DNA from 2 places in the Rhizobium sp. WSM4643 genome. Region 1 is predicted to be linked to the other one. Evidence: riboswitches for the same ligand, from Rfam matches in the RefSeq annotation. Region 1 holds a riboswitch; the other holds the start of a gene.
What was found. Region 1 has a riboswitch for thiamine pyrophosphate ahead of N1937_RS20555 (YkoF family thiamine/hydroxymethylpyrimidine-binding protein). Riboswitches for the same ligand answer to the same signal wherever they lie in the genome.
Positions count from the first base shown of each region.

Region 2: it holds a riboswitch for thiamine pyrophosphate, as region 1 does, so the genes downstream of both, thiM (hydroxyethylthiazole kinase) here and N1937_RS20555 (YkoF family thiamine/hydroxymethylpyrimidine-binding protein) in region 1, are expected to answer to the same signal.

Region 1 is NZ_CP104040.1:4,165,476-4,168,875, forward strand. It holds gene soxR (redox-sensitive transcriptional activator SoxR) at 35-499, opposite strand; gene N1937_RS20550 (NADPH-dependent FMN reductase) at 583-1,179, shown strand; TPP riboswitch at 1,424-1,537, shown strand; gene N1937_RS20555 (YkoF family thiamine/hydroxymethylpyrimidine-binding protein) at 1,528-2,160, shown strand; gene N1937_RS20560 (ABC transporter permease) at 2,204-3,010, shown strand; gene N1937_RS20565 (ABC transporter ATP-binding protein) at 3,007-3,400, shown strand, end outside.
Region 2 is NZ_CP104043.1:259,912-263,311, reverse strand. It holds gene N1937_RS30730 (ABC transporter substrate-binding protein) at 1-43, opposite strand, end outside; gene N1937_RS30725 (DUF1349 domain-containing protein) at 270-854, shown strand; TPP riboswitch at 1,042-1,138, shown strand; gene thiM (hydroxyethylthiazole kinase) at 1,190-1,993, shown strand; gene thiE (thiamine phosphate synthase) at 1,990-2,625, shown strand; gene thiD (bifunctional hydroxymethylpyrimidine kinase/phosphomethylpyrimidine kinase) at 2,622-3,400, shown strand, end outside.

The sequences.
Region 1 (3,400 bases):
CATCGATCTTTCCGGCAAGGCTTCCGGCGGAAGATTAGCTTTCGGCCTCCAGAAGCCGCGCGCCTGGCCCTTCCTTGCCCAGCCGGTCGCAGGGATTGCGCAACGGACAGCTTTCGATCGACAGGCAGCCGCAGCCGATGCAGCCGGTCAGACGGTCGCGCAGCAGACTAAGGCGCCTGATTCGCGCGTCGAGATCATCCTTCCAACGCGCCGACAGCGTCTGCCAGTCGGCGACGGTCGGCGTGCGCCCCTGCGGCAGGGACGTGAACGCCGCCTGGATTTCCGAAAGCGGAATGCCGACACGCTGCGCCACCTTGATGATGCCGAGCCGACGAAGCACGTCGCGCCCATAGCGCCGCTGATTGCCGCGGGAGCGGATGCTCGAGATCAGCCCCTTGGTCTCGTAAAAATGCAGCGCCGAGACGGCCAGGCCGCTGCGCTCTGCCACTTCGCCGACCGTCAGGAGCTTGCCGAGCGGCGCTGCAGGAATTGTGTCCATCGCCTCTTGACCTCAATATTAGTTGAGGTTTTATAACCCTTGCTCCCGCAATCGTAAAGTCCAATCGCAACAAGGAGCAACGCATGCAAACACCCACCAGGCTGGCTGTCATCTATGGGAGCACGAGAGAGGGCCGCATCTGCGACCGGGTGGTCAAATGGCTGACGCAGGAACTCCTCCGCTTCCCGCAATTTTATATCGACATCATCGACCCATTGGATTTCGCGCTGCCGGCCAACCGTGACATGACGCACCCCGAAATCGACAGGCTCGCCAGGCGACTTGGCATGGCCGACGCCTTCATCATCGTCACGCCGGAATACAACCACAGCTTCACCGCCTCGTTGAAGTCGATCATCGATTTCTTCTTCGAGCCCTGGCAGGGCAAGCCGGTCGCCTTCGTTTCCTATGGCGGCATATCCGGCGGCCTGCGCGCCGTCGAACAGCTGCGGCTCGTCTTTGCCGAACTCCACGCCGTCACGATCCGCGATTCGGTGAGCTTTGCCGCACCTTGGAACCGCTTCGACACGGACGGGCGGCTCGACAATCCCGCCGATGCACTGCGTTTGCTCGATCGGATGATGGCGAGGCTGGAATGGTGGACGCGGGCACTCGTCACTGCCCGTAGCGATCGTCCTTATGCCGGAATAGAGCGCCGCGTGTCTTTTCAGACCCGCTAAGGGCGCTCTATCACTTTGAATCTGCGCATGATCCTTTCCGAAAATCGATTCCGATTTTCGGGGTTATGCGCCAGCCGCCTGAGGCAGGAAGCTCCGGTTTCGTTCCCGGCAGGTACGGAACCATTGGGAACACCCGGGCAGGACCCCGTCCGGGGTGTTTTCCGTCACCTCGGCTTCATTCCGACCGCACGGACGGGCTCGCAATTTTGCGGTTGCGGGGAGAAAACCCCGGTGATAGTTTCCGCGCAGATAACAGGGGAGCTCCGTATCGCCGGGGCTGAGATGTGAGGCGCAAGCCTCTGGACCCTTCAAAGCTGATCTGGGTAATGCCAGCGGAGCGAGGTTCAGATGTTCTCAGGCGCACAAGTGTCACTCTATCCGATGTCCGGCAATTTCGTCGGCATCATTCTCGATGCCGTCAAGGCGCTCGATCCCTATCGCGACCGGCTGCGCATCGAGACCGATGACATCTCCACACTGCTGGTCGGCCCGCCTGACATCCTCTTCGCCGCCATGCACGACCTTTTCGTCGCCGCCGCAAGGACCGGCGAGCATTGCGTGCTGTCCGCCGCCGTTTCACGCGGCTGCCCCGGCGAGCCCGACGACGCCATCTGCGGTGTCAACCCTTCCCTCGGTCACGCGGAGCCGCTTGCCGAGCGCATAAGAGCCGCACTTGCCGCCGTTGACATCGCCACCGAGAGCGGACGGCCGACCGCTGCGCAATTCTCGCTCTACGTCATGGGCACCGGTACCCATATGGACGAGATCTATGGCTGCATCGACTTCCTGAAGCGCTCCGGCACTTTCGACCGCGCCAAAAATTTCTGCACTAGGCTTTCCGGCGATGCCAGCGCGGTCTTCGCCACCATTCGTGAGGCCTTCTGTCGCTTCGGCGACCCCGAAGGGCATGTGACCCTCGACATCACGGTGTCGGCCAATACAACGCCGCGCGTCTTTTCAGACGCGCAAAGGACGCTGTAGCACCTTGAATTTGCTGCCGACGAAAGCTTGAAATCGAACGCTGATGACACTGTCAAACCCATCGGATTCGCGCCTTGCCGCGCTCCGCGCCGCTCTCTACCGGGGCATACCCGCCTTGCTTGCCGGTTGCGTTTTTTTGGCGGCGTGGGAACTCTATGTCGATCTTTCCGGCATCAAACCATCCATCCTGCCGGCGCCTTCGCGCATCGTCATCCAGGGCTGGCTGAACCGCGAGGCGCTGATCGCCAATACCTGGCCGACGCTCGGCGCGACACTCGGAGGTTTCGCCCTGTCGCTTGGCTTCGCCTTCGCTGCCTCGATCCTCATGGATTTCGTGCCCTTCATGCGCCGGGCATTGCTGCCGATCTTCATCACCAGTCAGACCCTGCCGCTGGTGGCGATCGCGCCCCTCGTCGTCCTCTGGTTCGGCTTCGGCCTGTTGCCGAAGATCCTGCTGGTGGCGCTCGTCACCTTCTTCCCACTGCTCGTCGCCTTGCTGCAGGGTTATGAATCGACCGACCGTGACATCGCCGAATTGCTGAATTCGATGAAGGCGAGCCGCTGGCGGGTTTTCTGCCTGGCACGGCTCCCCTCCTCGCTGCCCTATTTCTTCGCCGGTCTGCGGATCTCGATCACTTATGCCGTGGTCGGCGCGATCTTTGCCGAATATGCCGGCGCCGCCCGCGGCCTCGGCATCTATATCCTCAATGCCAAGAACAATTTTCGTCCCGATCTCGTGCTCGCCGCCGTTATCGTCAGCGCCGTGCTGACACTCTGCCTCTTCGCAGCGACGCTGATCATTCAGCGCCTCGTCATGCCCTGGCAACCATCCGGGGAGCGGCGGCGATGAGCGATAGAATGGTTGAACTCAGCAATATCTCGAAGTCCTTCGACGGCATGAAGGTGCTGGACGATATTTCGCTCGCTGTCGAAAGCGGCGAGTTCGTTTCGATCGTAGGCCCATCCGGCTCCGGAAAATCGACCGTACTTCGATTGCTGACACAGGCGCTTCGGCCCGATTCCGGCACTATGCTTTTCAACGGCACGCCGCTGGAACAAGCGCCGCATTCCTTTGCCTTCATGCCGCAGCGCGATGCGCTGATGCCTTGGCGCCGGATCATCGACAATGCGGCACTCGGCCTTGAGGTGCACGGTATGAGCCGCCGCGCGGCCCGCGCCGCGATCGCGCCTCTGTTCGAGCGCTTCGGCCTCGCCGGCTTCGAGCATCGCCACCCCTCCG
Region 2 (3,400 bases), on a different replicon from region 1:
CGACGAGCGCAGTGCCGACAAGGAATGCGACCAGTGTTTTCATGTGAGAGCTCCCGTTTAGTTCCACAATTATGTAATTCATCTTTTTGTAACAGAATAGGAGATGGATCGATCCTGTCAAGCACGAGCGACGGATTATGCTAGGGCGGATAGCCGGACGCCGGAAAAACACACAATCTTCGGCTGCGCCGGCCTGCACCACGGCCGCGCATTATGCCAAGGTGAGGCGATCGCCCTGCGGTGAGGCTTCAACGGAACGGGAGAACAGGATGAGCATCGACTTCAATGACGGCAAATGGCTGAACGAGCCCGCACACTGGCAGGCGAACGAAGCCGGCCTTACCTTGACCACCGATGAGAAAACCGATTTCTGGCGAGAAACCCATTACGGCTTCACCCGCGACAGCGGCCATTTCCTCGCCTTTCCCACCACCGACGGCTTCACCGCGCAGATCCGCGTCCAGGGCGAATTCCGCACCCTCTACGACCAGGCCGGCCTGATGGTGCGCATCGACGAGAAACGCTGGATGAAAACAGGCGTCGAGTTCACCGACGGCGAAGCCTTCCTCAGCACCGTCGTCACCGACGGCAAATCCGACTGGTCCGTCGCTCAGCCCTTCCGGGAATTGGAAGATTTCCGCATCCGCGTCACCGTCGCCAACGGCGCGATGCGCATCCAGGCTTCGCGCGATGGCAGTTTTTGGCCGCTGCTGCGGTTAGCGCCCTTCCCGGCTGCCGAGCTCTATGAGGTGGGGCCGACTGCTTGCACGCCAGAGCGGAGTGGGTTGACGGTGCGGTTTTCGGAGTTTTCGATTGGGCTGGCGATTACGACGAATCTGCATGCCTTGAGCTAGGGGATTTCGATGTCGTATTCTCGACGGCAATATACGAATCCAGATAGTGGAGTCCAAGAGGCACCCCGGCAGAGATTATCCGCGGGGTGCGCATCTCTTAAAATCGTTCATCGTCATCGCGCCGCGCCGGTCGCAGGACCGTCATTTTCGAGATGACATCCGACCCATTCTCTGCGAAAAAGGGCGTGATGAGAGACAGGGGCGCCCGTCGGAAGACGGGCTGAGAAGCACCCTTCGAACCTGAACCGGGTAATGCCGGCGGAGGGAGTCGCTCGGGGCCGCGGCACCGTCCGCACGAACCGCCCCGTGCGCGCCCCCGCCTGAAAAGGGGCCATATGCAGACCAGGACCACACCAGGAGCGATGCTGAAGGCGATGCGCGAGAAGCCGCCGCTCGTTCAGTGCATCACCAATTACGTCGCCATGAACATCGCCGCGAATGTCCTGCTTGCATCAGGCGCCTCGCCCGCCATGGTGCATGCCGCCGAAGAAGCCGGCGAATTCGCCGCGATCGCCAGCGCTGTGACAATCAATATCGGCACGCTGTCGACGCAATGGATCGACGGCATGCGGGCGGCTGCGAAGGCGGCGACATCAGCCGGCAAACCCTGGGTGCTCGATCCGGTCGCCCATTATGCCACCGCCTTCCGCCGCAATGCGGTCGCCGAACTGCTGGCGCTGCGCCCAACCATCATCCGCGGCAACGCATCCGAGATCATCGCGCTTGCCGGCGGAGAAAGCCGCGGCCAGGGGGTCGACAGCCGCGACCCGGTCGAGCAGGCGGAAGGTTCGGCGCGATGGCTTGCCGAGCGGCAGCGGGCGGTCGTCAGCGTAACCGGTGCCGTCGATTTCGTCACCGACGGCGAGCGGGCCGTGCGCATCGAAGGCGGATCGGTCCTGATGCCGCAGGTCACGGCACTCGGCTGCTCGCTCACCTGCCTCGTCGGCGCCTTTGCCGCGACGGCACCTCAGGATATCTTCGGCGCGACGGTCGCAGCCCTTGCAACCTTCGCCATCGCCGGCGAGGAGGCCGCCCTTGGGGCGGCCGGCCCCGGCTCCTTCTCCTGGCGCTTCCTCGATGCGCTGGCCGCGCTCGACGCCGAAACGCTGGATGCCCGGGCAAGGATATCAGCCGCATGAAGGCTTTCGACCTTTCGCTCTATCTCGTCCTCGACCCCGACCTCTGCGCCGGGATCGGCATGGTCGAAACCGCGCGCCTTGCCGTTGCCGGCGGCGCCACCATGGTGCAGTTGCGTGACAAAAATGCCGGCACCATCAGGATGATCGAGACCGGCCGCGCCTTGAAACAGGCGCTGGATGGGACGGGCGCGCTTCTCATCGTCAACGATGACGTCGAGGCGGCCATCGCCATTGGCGCCGATGGCCTGCACATCGGCCAGGAGGATATGGATGCGCGCAGAGCGCGGGCCATGGTCGGTGCCGAGATGATCCTTGGCCTGTCGGTCGAGAGCGAGGCGCTTGCGAACGCCGTCGATCCTGGCTTGGTCGACTATACCGGCGTCGGGCCGGTGTTTGCGACACCGACCAAGGCCGATCACAAGCAGCCGATCGGCTTTGACGGCCTTGCAAGGCTGGTCAAGGCCTCGCCGGTGCCATCCGTCGCGATCGGCGGGCTCAAGGCGGATCATGTCGGCCAGGTGTTCGCCGCCGGCGCCCGGGGGCTTGCCGTCGTCTCCGCCATCTGCGGTTCGCCCGACCCCGAAGCGGCCACCCGCCGCATCGCCGCAGAAATTCGAAAGGCCCGCGCATGATCCGCAACGTTCTCTCGATCGCCGGCTCCGATCCCTCCGGCGGCGCCGGCATCCAGGCCGACCTCAAGGCCTTTTCCGCCCGCGGCGTCTACGGCATGGCGGTGCTGACCGCGCTGACGGCACAGAACACGCAAGGGGTGAGCGGCGTGCATCTGGTGCCGCCGCAATTCGTCGCCGATCAGATCAATGCCGTCTTTGCCGATGTGCGCGTCGATGCCGTCAAGATCGGCATGATCGCCAATGCCGGCATCGCCGACGCCGTTGCCGGTGCGCTGACCGACCACCGCGACATTCCGATCGTCATCGACCCGGTCATGATCGCCAAGGGGGGAGCCGCCCTGCTGGCGCCCGAGGCGGTCGACGTGCTGACCCGCCGGCTGCTGCCGCTTGCCACGCTTCTGACCCCGAACCTGCCGGAAGCCGCCGCCCTGCTGCACCAGCCGGTCGCGACAAACCGCGCTGACATGGCGGCGCAGGCCGAGCGCCTGCTGGCGCTTGGCCCGGCCGCGGTGCTGGTCAAGGGCGGCCATCTCGACAGCGACGAGAGCCCCGACGTGCTTGCCACCGCTGCCGGCCTGCACTGGTTCGAAGCCAGGCGCGTGCCGACCAAGAACACCCACGGCACCGGCTGCACGCTCTCCAGCGCGCTGGCGGCCGAGCTCGCCAAGGGCGCCTCGGCGCGGGAGGCCGTCGCCATCGCCAAGGATTACCTCGCCGGCGCGGTCGCGGCTGCCGGCAACCTCACCGTCGGCTCCGGCCATGGACCGGTGCAGCA